DNA from 3 places in the Neisseria musculi genome. Region 3 is predicted to be linked to each of the others. Evidence: predicted binding sites of a transcription regulator. Region 3 holds the regulator's gene; each other region holds the start of a gene.
The links. The regulator FNR, encoded in region 3, switches genes on or off when oxygen is low (the NO sensors DNR and NnrR bind a similar motif). The targets are predictions, from matches to a motif close to TTGATNNNNATCAA.
Positions count from the first base shown of each region.

Region 1: H7A79_RS07730 (formate/nitrite transporter family protein) is a predicted target of FNR. The motif match lies at 2,339-2,352, and genes of this name have one in related genera.
Region 2: pflB (formate C-acetyltransferase) is a predicted target of FNR. The motif match lies at 2,483-2,496, and genes of this name have one in related genera.

Region 1 is NZ_CP060414.2:1,457,999-1,462,261, reverse strand. Features, by position in the region: gene rpiA (ribose-5-phosphate isomerase RpiA) at 1-378, opposite strand, end outside; gene ispF (2-C-methyl-D-erythritol 2,4-cyclodiphosphate synthase) at 615-1,094, opposite strand; partial or broken gene H7A79_RS07735 (lipoprotein signal peptidase) at 1,197-1,329, shown strand; gene H7A79_RS07730 (formate/nitrite transporter family protein) at 1,357-2,139, opposite strand; gene H7A79_RS07725 (sugar porter family MFS transporter) at 2,616-3,962, shown strand; gene H7A79_RS07720 (carbohydrate kinase family protein) at 3,962-4,263, shown strand, end outside.
Region 2 is NZ_CP060414.2:281,688-285,950, reverse strand. Features, by position in the region: gene pflB (formate C-acetyltransferase) at 82-2,367, opposite strand; gene H7A79_RS01320 (FAD-binding oxidoreductase) at 3,291-4,263, opposite strand, start outside.
Region 3 is NZ_CP060414.2:2,492,309-2,496,571, forward strand. Features, by position in the region: gene hemN (oxygen-independent coproporphyrinogen III oxidase) at 524-1,930, opposite strand; gene fnr (fumarate/nitrate reduction transcriptional regulator Fnr) at 2,094-2,828, shown strand; gene H7A79_RS12885 (CysB family HTH-type transcriptional regulator) at 2,936-3,886, opposite strand.

The sequences.
Region 1 (4,263 bases), 1.0 Mb from region 3:
ACGCGAAACGTATTTGCTTTCATCGGCAATACACACGAATTTGTCGGCAATGCTGGCCACGATTTTTTCGTTGAGATGCGCTCCGCCGCCGCCTTTAATCATTTGCAGCGAGTGGTTCACCTCATCGGCGCCGTCAATATAAAGCGACAGGTGCGACACTTCGTTCATCTGCACCTCGGGGATTTCGTAACGCGCCAGCATCTCCGAAGTGCCTTTCGAGGTGGAAACGGCGCCTTTGATTTTTTTGCCGCTTTTTGCCAACGCTTCGATAAACAGATTAACGGTGGTGCCGGTGCCGATGCCGATATATTCGTTTTCGTTTACAAGCTCTACGGCTTTTTCGGCAGCCATGCGTTTGAGTTCGTCTTGTGATGCCATGCTGTTTCTCTCCATCAGAAATGAAACGGGTTGAACATTATATAAGCCAAAATAAAAACGATACGGCACTGCCCCGGTGCAAAGAAAACGGCTTTGCAAGCCGCTGAAACGGCGGCAGAACCGGCTCCGTACGATGTTGCTGCCCTGAGGCTTCTGCGCTTGATACCGTTTTGATTTTGGTTTGCTGTCTGCAAACATGGTAACAGTTTTTACCCAACCGCGCAGTATCCGCTTTTTCAGACGGCCTGCAACAACACGGCGGCCTGCGCTGCTATGCCTTCCTGCCTGCCCAGATAGCCCAGTTTTTCGTTGGTTTTGCCTTTGATATTTACTGCTGTTTCGTCCAAACCCAAATCGGCGGCGAGATTGGCGCGCATGGCAGGAATATGCGGGGCGAGCTTGGGTTGCTGGGCGATAATGGTGCTGTCCACATTCACCACCCGCCAGCCTGCCGCCTGCACGCTTTGATAGGCTGCGCGCAGCAGCACGCGGCTGTCGGCATTTTCAAACTCGGCGGCGGTATCGGGAAAATGGCTGCCTATATCGCCCAAACCCGCCGCGCCCAACAGCGCATCGGTAACGGCGTGCAGCAGCGCATCGGCATCCGAATGGCCGAGCAGCCCTTTTTCAAACGGAATGGCCACGCCGCCGAGAATCAGCTTGCGGCCTTCGGTCAGTTGGTGGACATCATACCCCTGTCCGATGCGGATATTCATATCAATCAATCCTTTTTTTGTTTTCAGACGGCCTGAAAACGGTTAAACGGTAAAGCCGTTATTGTACACAAAACAAGGCTGGAACTTTGGTAAAAACACCATTTGCGGCGTATTTCTGCGTTGTGTGCTGCCCGCCCGTTTGCCTATCTTTGCCTGTCTATCTGATATGCCTGCGCTGCTGCGCCTTGAACTGCATCCGCATTTGGTGTGTTTACAAAGGCCGCAGGCCGTCTGAAAGTTTCAGACGGCCTCTAAAACGGGCTCAAGCCTTCAAACCGAGCTTGCTGCGGTAGGCGTAGAAATACACCGCCCCCACAAACACCGCACCGCCGATAGCATTGCCCAAATACACCGACACCATGTTCCAGCCGAACTGCACCCATGAAATATCGGCACCCGCCCAAATCGCGGCGGGAATCACAAACATATTGGCCACCACGTGCTGAAAGCCCACTAACACAAAAATCATCACCGGAAACCAAATGCCCAGAATCTTGCCTGAAAAGCTGTGCGCACCGTAGCAAAGCCAAACGCCCATACACACCATCCAGTTGCAGCCTATGCCTGACACCAGCGCGCGGCCGAAATCTGCAGCCACTTTGCTCTCGGCCGCCGAAATGGTTTTTTCCAACACTCCGCCTTCGGTCAAACCGACATAATGGCCGAAAAACCATGCGACAAAAAAAGCGCCCGCAAGGTTGGCCAGCGTAACAATCAGCCAGTTCCGCCCCCATTGCGCCAGAGAAATCCGCTTCGCCAGCCACGCCACCGGCACCACCATCATATTGCCGGTGATCAGTTCACCGCCGCCTATCAGAATGCACACCAGCCCGATGGGGAACACCGCCGCGCCGACAAACACTGCCAAACTGCCCCAATCGTGCGGCATCCCGCCCACCACGCGGATATAGGCCAGATAGCCCAGCGAAATATACATGCCGCCCAAAAAGCCCAAAATGCTTAAAGTGAAAGCACGCCCTTTTGCCTTCGCTACGCCTTTTTCAACCGTTGCCTGCAGAATCTGCTCCGGATACAAATCGCTCATATTGCTACCTGAAACGAGTAATTAAACAACGTTATTATAGCAATGTTTCAGACGGCCTCATTGATATAGCTCACCCATTTTGTAAGTTAATTACATTTAGCCTGCCGCCATGCTTTGGCGCGGCAAATGTTTGCACCATATTGCAAAACAAAGCCTTAATGCGCAGCCTTATTGTGTTATGACGGTTTTTTGCAGAGCTTTGCCGTGAATCAAACTTCAAGCACAAGTTCTCTTTGCACGCTTGTCCGCCACAGAATTTTAAAACATAATAGCCACAGTGTTTTTTGTGTTTTATTACATCAAGCATAATAATATTACACACAGGCCTGTGCCGAACCACTTACCGGAAAAACAGAAGTTTAACAAGGCGTTGCCGCCCCTTATCCGGCTCGGAAACGCTTTCATTGGCTGCCGGCTCCTTCAGGCAGCTTTTGTCAGAGGCAATTCTTTTAATTTTCAAAAGAAAAGGACGCTTTATGAGCCAATCCAAACTTCTTTTTTGGTCGGTTACGGTGGCGCTGGCAGGTTTTCTGTTCGGTTTCGACACCGTTGTGATTTCGGGTGCCGAAAAATCCCTTTCCGAAATGTGGGGGCATTACACCTTGTTCGGCAGTGCTTCCCTCTTTCACGGCAATGTGGTGATGGCCTCCGCCCTGTGGGGCACGGTAATCGGGGCTCTGTTCGGCGGCTGGCCCAGCAATGCGCTGGGCCGGAAAAAAACCTTGATTATTATCGGCATACTCTACACCGTATCCGCAATCGGCTCGGCATTGGTTTCCGACCCGTGGTCATTTGCCTTCTTCCGCTTTATCGGCGGTTTGGGTGTCGGTGCCTCCACCATCGCCGCCCCCGCCTATGTGTCTGAAATTGCTCCTGCCGACAAACGCGGCCGCTTGGTGGCCATGTATCAATTCAACATTGTATTCGGCATTTTAGCGGCATTTTTATCCAACTATGCCTTTGCCAAGATGGGGTTGGGCGACACGGCATGGCGCTGGATGGTCGGCATCGAAGCCCTGCCGGCTCTGATTTACACCTTAATGGTCTGTACCGTTCCGATGTCGCCGCGCTGGCTGATGATGAAGGGCCGCTTCAGCGAAGCCCGCGAAGTGCTGCAAAAAATCGACCCCGGGCGTGATATCGACAGTGTGATCGAAGCGGGCAGGGAAGATGCCGCACACGGCAGCGAAAGCATTTGGCAGCCTAAATACCGCTTTATCGTTCTGCTGGCTTTTCTGATTGCCTTTTTCAACCAATTTTCAGGCATTAACGCTTTTCTGTATTACGCGCCGCGCATCTTTGAAATTGCGGGTTTGGGGAAAAATGCCGCCCTGCTCAACAGCGTGGGCGTAGGCTTGGTTAATTTGGTATTCACCTTGACCGGCTTGGTGTTGATCGACAAACTCGGCCGCCGCACTTTAATGTATATCTGCTCTTTCGGCTATATTATTTCGCTCGGGTTGATTTCTTTGGCATTTTCGCAAAATTGGAGCGGGCAGATTGTTCCTTTGTTGTTTTTCCTGTTTATTGCCGCCCATGCTGTCGGCCAAGGTGCCGTGATTTGGGTGTTTATTTCGGAAATCTTTCCCAACCACCTGCGCGCGCAAGGCCAGTCGCTCGGCAGCTCTACCCACTGGGTGCTGGCGGCAGCCATTCCGGCCATGATTCCGTTTTTATTCGGCACCATCGGTGCCGGCGCCGTATTTATGATTTTCACCGGCATGATGGTATTGCAGCTTTTGTTCGTTATCTTTCTGATGCCCGAAACAAAAGGCGTGCCGCTGGAGGAATTGTCTAAATCGTTAATCAAGGAAGATTCATGATGAAAGTAACCAGTTTCGGCGAAGTATTGTGGGACGACTTTCCCAGCGGGAAAGTACTCGGCGGCGCGCCGCTTAATGTCTTGGTCCGCCTGTGCTCGCTCGGTGCCGACACTGCCATGATCAGCAGCCGGGGCGATGATGCAGACGGCGAAGAGCTTTTGCGCCAGATTGAAAGCAAAAACGTGAATACCGATTTGCTGCAAGTGTGCAAAGACCAAGCCACCAGCTTGGTGAAAGTGCATCTTGATGCCTGCGGCAGTGCATCTTACGAAATCGTTTATCCCTGCGCATGGGACAGAAT
Region 2 (4,263 bases), 720 kb from region 3:
CGGCCTTTGCTGAAAATTAAGGCCGTCTGAAAAAATGCCGGGTAAAATCACCCGGCATGGCGTTCACAAGCCCGCAAAGAACTACATATTGGCGGTGAAAGTGCGGGTAATCACGTCTTGCTGCTGCTCGCGGGTCAGCGAGTTGAAGCGCACGGCGTAGCCTGATACGCGGATGGTGAGCTGCGGGTATTTTTCCGGATGCTCCATCGCATCCAGCAGGGTTTCGCGGTTGAGTACGTTCACGTTCAGGTGTTGGCCGCCTTCTACCTCTCCTGCTTCGTGGTGGAAATAACCGTCCATCAGGCCTGCAAGGTTGCGTTCGCGGGATTGCTCGTCTTTACCCAATGCGCCCGGCACAATCGAGAAGGTATAGGAAATACCGTCTTTGGCGAACTCGAACGGCAGTTTGGCTACCGAGCTGAGCGAAGCCACCGCGCCGTTCACATCGCGGCCGTGCATGGGATTGGCGCCAGGACCGAAAGGTGCACCTGCGCGGCGGCCGTCGGGCGTGTTGCCGGTTTTTTTGCCGTAAACCACATTGGAAGTGATGGTGAGCACGGATTGGGTCGGAATCGCGTTGCGGTACATCGGGTGGGTGGCCACTTTGCGCATGAAGCGTTCCACCAAATCGCAGGCAATGTCATCGACACGGTCATCGTTGTTGCCGAACTGCGGGTATTCGCCTTCGATTTCAAAATCGACAGCAATGTTGTTTTCATCGCGCACGGGTTTGACTTTGGCGTATTTAATGGCGGAAAGCGAGTCGGCAGCTACCGACAAACCGGCAATACCGCAGGCCATGGTGCGTTTGATATCGCGGTCGTGCAGTGCCATCAGCGCGGCTTCATACGAGTATTTGTCGTGCATGTAGTGGATGATGTTCAGCGCGGTAACATATTGCGTGGCCAGCCAATCCATAAAGCTGTCCATTCTCGTCATCACAGTGTCGAAATCCAGCACTTCATCTAGAATCGGCTCTGTTTTGGGGCCGACCTGCTCTTTAGATTTTTCGTCCACACCGCCGTTGATTGCGTATAACAGGGTTTTGGCCAAATTGGCGCGTGCACCGAAAAACTGCATATGCTTGCCGACCACCATCGGGCTCACGCAGCAGGCAATCGCATAATCATCGCTGTTGAAATCGGGGCGCATCAAATCATCGTTTTCGTATTGGATAGACGAAGTGTCGATGGATACTTTGGCGCAGAAATGCTTGAAGCCCTCGGGCAGCTGTTCCGACCACAACACAGTAATGTTCGGCTCGGGCGAGGGGCCCATGTTATACAGGGTGTGCAGGAAACGGAAGCTGTTTTTGGTTACCAGCGTGCGGCCGTCCAAGCCCATACCGCCGATGGATTCGGTGGCCCAAATCGGGTCGCCGGAAAACAATTGGTCGTATTCGGGCGTGCGCAAAAAGCGCACCATGCGCAGTTTCATCACCAAATGATCGATCAATTCCTGCGCTTCGACTTCGGTTAATGTGCCGTTTTGCAAGTCGCGTTCGATGAAGATATCCAAAAAAGTTGCCACACGGCCAAACGACATGGCGGCGCCGTTTTGCGATTTCACCGCAGCCAGGTAGGCAAAATACGTCCACTGCACGGCCTCACGGGCGTTTTTAGCGGGGCCGGAAATATCGAAGCCGTAGCCGGCGGCCATTTCTTTCATTTGACCCAAGGCTTTATATTGGTCATTGATTTCTTCGCGGCGGCGGATAACTTCTTCCAAATTTTTACCGGCTTCCAAATCGGGTTGCAGCGAATCGAACTGCGCTACTTTGTCGGTCATCAAGCGGTCGATGCCATACAATGCCACGCGGCGGTAATCGCCGATGATGCGGCCCCGGCCGTAAGCATCGGGCAGGCCGGTCAGCACGCCTGATTTGCGGCAGCGGCGGATATCGGGGGTATAAACGTCAAACACACCCTGATTGTGTGTTTTGCGGTATTTGGTGAAAACTTCGGTTACCGCAGGATTAAGCTCCACGCGGTAAATATTGCAGGAATCCTGCACCATTTTCAAACCGCCGAAAGGCATGATAGAGCGCTTTAACGGCTCATCGGTTTGCAAACCCACCACGGTTTCCAACGCTTTATCAATATAGCCCGGCTGGTGGCTGGTGATGCCGGAAACCACTTGGGCATCGATTTTGTAAGGCTCATGGGTACGGTTTTCCACCTTGATACCCTCCATCACTTCTGCCCACAATTTGGTGGTGGCTTCGGTGGCAGGTGCTAAAAAATCGGCATTACCTTCATAAGGCGTGTAGTTTTTTTGAATAAAATCACGTACATTAATACTGTTTTCCCACTCGCCGGCTTTAAAACCGGCCCAAGCAGCGGGGCGTTCCTGTGCGGTGGAAGCCATTTTAAAACTCCTTATTTTTCAAACGATAAGAAAAAGAATACGGTATCTGAGCAGTTGAAGCATAGCACTTATTTGCAGCAGCCGCGTTACGATTTAGTTGAAATAAAATTACTTTTTGATATAAATCAGGTAATAAAATGTAGTCAAACCCGGCCTCTTCCAGAGCACTATTATCTTCTTTCAAACAGGCGTAAAATTATTTGATTTTGCCGAAAACAGGCCGTCTGAACACTTTTTCAGACGGCCTGTTGCATGGCCGGCCAAGACAACTGAATCTTTCACCGCCATACCATTATAGTGAGCCCGCTTGATTTCTGTTGCGGTATTGCTGAGTCTCAGCCAAAAAAGCAAAGAGAACGGTTTGGCAAGGCTGCTGAAGCGGCAACGGAGCCGACCCCATGTTGTCTTACCCTGTCTGCGGCTTGCTTCCTGCTGCCGAAAACGAAGGGACGCCCTATTCCGATAAAACGGCGGGTGCCAATCTGCCTGCCGCCTAGGATCATACCCACACTTTATTACAATTCTCTAACAACCCCGACCCGTATCAAAACAGCCCCCAGGGCGGCAGCGGATTCTGCAACACGACAACATACAGCCTCGTCTGCACGGCTTAGCCGCACTCTATATCGATGTGCCGACAGCCTTCCCCCACGCCAAAAACCCCTTGTTAAAACTATCTAACAGCAAAAGCCTCTGCCGTCCAGGCCGGGGCTTTTGCAAAAATACCCTTAAAATGCCGTCTGAAACGCTTAAGTCCCGTCATTCCCGCGCAGGCGGGAATCCGGTCGTTGTTTGTCAGTTATTGAAATAAAGTAATTGATGGTTTTAAGGCCGGCGTCCTGCCAGCGCGGGAATGGCGGTAGCGGAATCTTTCAGACGGCCCAAATGAATCTTGCAAAAGTATCAGGCCGTCTGAAACAAAATTACGGCAACAGTTTCCCCGGATTCATAATATTGTGCGGATCAAGCTCCGCTTTCACCGCCCGCATCAGCGCGATTTCCGCCGCGCTGCGCACGCTCGGCAGCCATTGTTTTTTCACCATACCGATACCGTGCTCCGCCGCCACCGTGCCGCCGCAGGCCAGCACGTTTTCATACACCACAGTATTCACCGCGTCTTCATATTCATACACACCGTTGTCCGACACGCCGGGCAGGAAGGTATTGTAATGCAGGCTGCCGTCGCCCAAATGGCCGAATACCACAATCTTGATGCCCGGGAAAGCCGTCTGAAGCGCACTTTCACAACCGGCCACAAACTCTGCCGCCCGCGCAATCGGCACGGCGATGTCGTGTTTGATGCTCGCACCCAAATTGCGCTGCGCTGCCGAAATATTTTCCCGAAGCGTCCACAAGACCCGGCGCTCGGTTTCGGACTGCGCCGCTACAGCATTGCCAAAACCGTGTGCCAACAAAAGCTCTGCCAGCTCTTCGCCCAAACTGCCGCTTTCCATCGAATCGGCCAACTCCAGCAAAATATGCCACGATGCGTCTACCGGCTTGCCGATACGGCTGAAATCGGACGACAACGCCAAGGCAAAACGGCCGGCCAGTTCGAAACTGCACAACCGTTCGGCAAAAACACCCTGCACCAACGTGAGCAACGCCACCGCTTGCTCTATCGAATCCACGCCTACCCACACGGTTTCAACGGTTTTCGGCAACGCAAACAGTTTCAGCACCGCCCCCGTTACCACACCCAATGTGCCCTCGCTGCCGATAAACAAATGCCGCAAATCATAGCCGGTGGTATTTTTATGCAACGGATGCAAATGCTGCACCAACTCTCCGTTTGGCAACACCACTTCCAATCCCAATACCAAATCGCGCATGGTTCCGTAGCGCAACACATTCAATCCGCCCGCATTGCAGGCAATATTACCGCCGATTTGGCAC
Region 3 (4,263 bases):
AATTAACGGCACGGGATAGTGAGCCGTTGCAGGGATAAGGTTTGTCGTGCCTGTCATTTCCGGCGCGGGGTGCAGCAATACCGTAATGGAAACGGGGGCGGGTTCACCATGACGGCATGGTGGCAGGAGCGGCAGTTTGTGCTGCTTGCGGGCTATGAAAGGCCGGAATTTTGCAAAAATAAGCCGGCCGGCTTAAATAACGGCAGCGTTGGTTTGCTTTGCGGCGCAGCCTGCAGCTTATCGCGTTGTGCTTGATTTTATTGGATTGGCTTGTAACTTAGGCCGTCTGAAAAAAACAGCGGTCTGTATCGGATTGGGGGAGATATTGCGCAGAACCGGAAAACGGTATCCGCACAATATGCAGCGCCGGCACCGCACATTGAAACCTTATTGGGCAAGGTGCAGGCAATATCCGCGCCACGCGATGCGGCAGTGGACACAGGGAGCGGGCAAACACGGGTTTCAGACGGCCCCGGCTTTATTGGCAAACCCACCTCGGTTCAACTTTGCCTGCGACACGCTGCTAAACCGTTTTGGAATATTGCGCCGTGGTTTCTTTATGGCGCAAGTGGTAGTCGAACACCATGGCAATGTTGCGGATTAAGAACCGTCCTTTGGGCGTAATCTGCAGGCCGTGCGGTTTGACTGCCAGCAGGCCGAGTTCGGCCAACTGCCGCAAATCTGCCAGCTCGGTTTGGAAATAATGGGCAAACGAGATGCCGAACATATGTTCATACACTCGGAAATCTAAGGTGAAACGGCACATCAGATCTTGAATGATGTTGCGCCGCAATAAGTCGTCCTGGTTGAGGCGGTAGCCGCGCATCACGGGCAGGCGGCCGGCATCGATGGCGGCATAGTAAGCATCGATATCGCGCTCGTTCTGCACATAAGTGTTGGCGGTTTTGCCGATAGAGGATACACCCAGGGCAATCAGATCGCAGTCGGCATAAGTGGAATAACCCTGGAAATTGCGTTGCAGACGGCCTTCTTTCAAGGCGCGTGAAAGCTCGTCGCCGGGCTTGGCGAAATGATCCATGCCGATAAACACATAACCGCGTGCGGTGAGTGTTTGTACGGCGTATTGCAGAATATCGAGTTTTTCTTCGCTGCCGGGCACGGCTTCGGTGTCGATGCGGCGCTGCGGCTTGAAAATATGCGGCAGATGGGCATAGTGGTAGAGCGCCAGGCGGTCGGGGTCGAGCGAAAGCACGGTTTCGAGAGTGGGCTTGATGCTTTCGATAGACTGGTGCGGCAGGCCGTAAATCAAATCCACGCTTACTGATTTGAAGCCCGCTTCGCGTGCAGCATCGACCACTTCGCGTGTTTCTTCAACGGTTTGCACGCGGTTGACCGCTTGTTGCACTTTAGGGTCGAAATCCTGAATGCCCACACTCATGCGGTTGAAGCCCAAGCGGCCCAAATGCAGTACGGTTTCACGGCTGACTTTGCGCGGGTCGATTTCTATCGAATATTCCCCGCCGGGAACCAAGTCGAAATAACGCCGTATCATCGCAAAAACGCGCTCCAACTGGCCGTCGCTCAAAAACGTGGGCGTGCCTCCGCCGAAGTGCAGTTGGGCCAGCTGGTGGCGGCCGTTCAGATGCGGGGCGAGCAGCGCCATCTCTTTTTCGAGATATTCGATATAGGCATCGGCGCGGGATTTGTCTTTCGTGATGATTTTGTTGCAGCCGCAGTAATAGCAGATGGTGTTGCAGAAAGGAATGTGGATATAAAGCGACAAGGGCTTGTTTAAGGCCCCTGCGTTTCGCGCCTCAAGCGATTTTATATAATCGGTTTCGCTAAAGCTGCCGTGAAAGCGGTCGGCAGTTGGATAGGAAGTGTAGCGGGGGCCGCTGGAAGGCAGCGAGGCAATCAGCCTGCGGTCGAATTCGGTTTCGGTGTGGTTATGTATATTTATAATTTTCATTAAATGGTTTTCTTGATTCGGGGGTAGATAGGCAAATCAAAGGTAGTTTGATAGAATATCCGCACTATCATAAACAAGCCTTGACCGGAGTCAATAGTCCTTAAGTCGCGGCTCTACTATATAAATGATAAATGGAAGTTGCTTAGAAGAAAAGGTGCCTGCCATGCCTGCACACACTGCCCAGCATCAGATGAAAACGCTGTGTTCAACATGTTCCTTGCGCGAACTGTGCCTGCCTGTTGGGTTGATGCCGACCGAATTTGCCCAGTTGGATACCGTTATCCGCCAAAGCCGCCGTTTGAAAAAAGGCGAATATCTCTTTCGCGCAGGCGAGCCTTTTGCTTCTTTGTTTGCCATTCGTACAGGCTTTTTCAAAACCACTATCGCCAGTCAGGACGGGCGCGACCAGGTAACCGGTTTTTTTATGTCGGGCGAGCTGATCGGCATGGACGGCATCTGTACGCAGACCCACAGTTGCGATGCCGTGGCGTTGGAAGACAGCGAGGTGTGCGAGCTTCCGTTTCTGCATATGGAAGAATTGGGGCAGAATATTCCCAGCCTTCAAAACCATTTTTTCCGCTTGATGAGCCGGGAAATCGTGCGTGACCAGGGGGTGATGCTGCTGTTGGGAAATATGCGCGCCGAAGAGCGGTTGGCGGCTTTTTTGCTCAATCTCTCCGGTCGTCTGTATGCCCGCGGTTTTGCTGCCAATGACTTCATTTTGCGGATGTCGCGCGAAGAAATCGGCAGTTATTTGGGGCTGAAGCTGGAAACCGTCAGCCGCACCCTGTCGAAATTTCATCACGAAGGGCTGATTTTGGTCGAACACAAACACATTAAAATCTTACAGCCGCAAGTGCTGAAGAAAATGGTTTCCGGTTGCGAGCATGCCGTATAGGCATTTGAAATCAACCATTAACAGAAAGCAGGCCGTCTGAAAAATGCTGTTTCAGACGGCCTTTGCCTTTCAATATGTTCAATCAAGTCAATATGTTCAATCAAGATTCAGATGGAAAAATCTTCTTCAATCGGCGCGTATAATATTTTATCTATCTGCATACGGGTTAGTTTGGGGGAGAACAAATTAATGAATTCATAGGTATAGCCGCGCAGATAAGTATCAGGCCGCAGCGCGATGTAGGTGTGGGAAGGCTCGAACAAGTGCGATGCATCGATTAGGTGCAAATCCCCGTCTGTTTTACCGTCATAAGCCATTTTTGCCATTAAGCCTACGCCCAAGCCCAGCCGTACATAGGTTTTCAACACATCTGTATCGGCCGAAGATAAAGCCACAGCGGGCAAATCCAGCCGGGCCTTTTGGAATGCACGGGCGATATTGTTGTTGTGGTTAAGGGCAAATTCATAAGTTACCAGCGGAAAAGCTGCCAAATCTTCAATTGTCAGCGGATGGCGGCAGTCCAAGAGCGGGTGGCCGTCCGGTACGATTGCCGCATATGTCCATGTTTCGCAGGACAGTTTTCTCAATTCGCCGCTTTCCTCCGATGTTTCGGTGGCAATGGCAAAGTCGGCGTTGCCGCTTAGCACCATTTGGGCAAGTGTATCAGGGCTGCCCTGCTTGATGGTCAGGCGCACTTTGGGGTAACGCTGCACAAATTCAGCCACAATGGCAGGCAACGCATAGCGTGCCTGCGTGTGGGTGGTGGCGATGGTCAGCGGGCCGCTGTCGTGTCCGGTAAACTCACTGCCGATATTTTTAATATTCTGCACATCGTGCAAAATCCGCTCGGACAGTTCCAAAACCACTTTGCCGGGCTGGGAAACCGAAACTACGCGCTTACCGCTGCGGATAAAAATCTGTATTCCCAATTCTTCTTCCAGCAGTCTGATTTGCTTGGAAATGCCGGGTTGCGATGTAAACAGAGCCTCGGCAGCTTCAGACACATTCAGATTGTGGCGGTAAACTTCGAGTGCGTAGCGTAATTGCTGTAATTTCATCTTAAAAAAGCCAAGAAAAACCAAGCGGCGGAGCTTGTGGATTCTGTACGACAAAGGGCTGCCAATTTAGCACATTTTGGCAAAATCTGCCCGGTTGCCCCACTGAAGGGCTTAAAGTTTTTGTTTTTTAATAAACAATCTTTTATTGATATTGAACAGTCATGAGTGCAGAGTGGTGCTGATTGTTGTTTATGTGCAACGGGATTGGCGTATAAATGTTGTTTTGCTTGCCAATGAATGACACGGGCTTGATTTTTCGGCATGATTTAGAAATGGGAAGCGGGTCTTTGCCGTTGTGCGCGGGCAGTTGTGTATTGACAGTTTGCCCTCCGTTTCTTTATAGTGCAAACTGATATATCCGATTTGCCGCCGTTTAC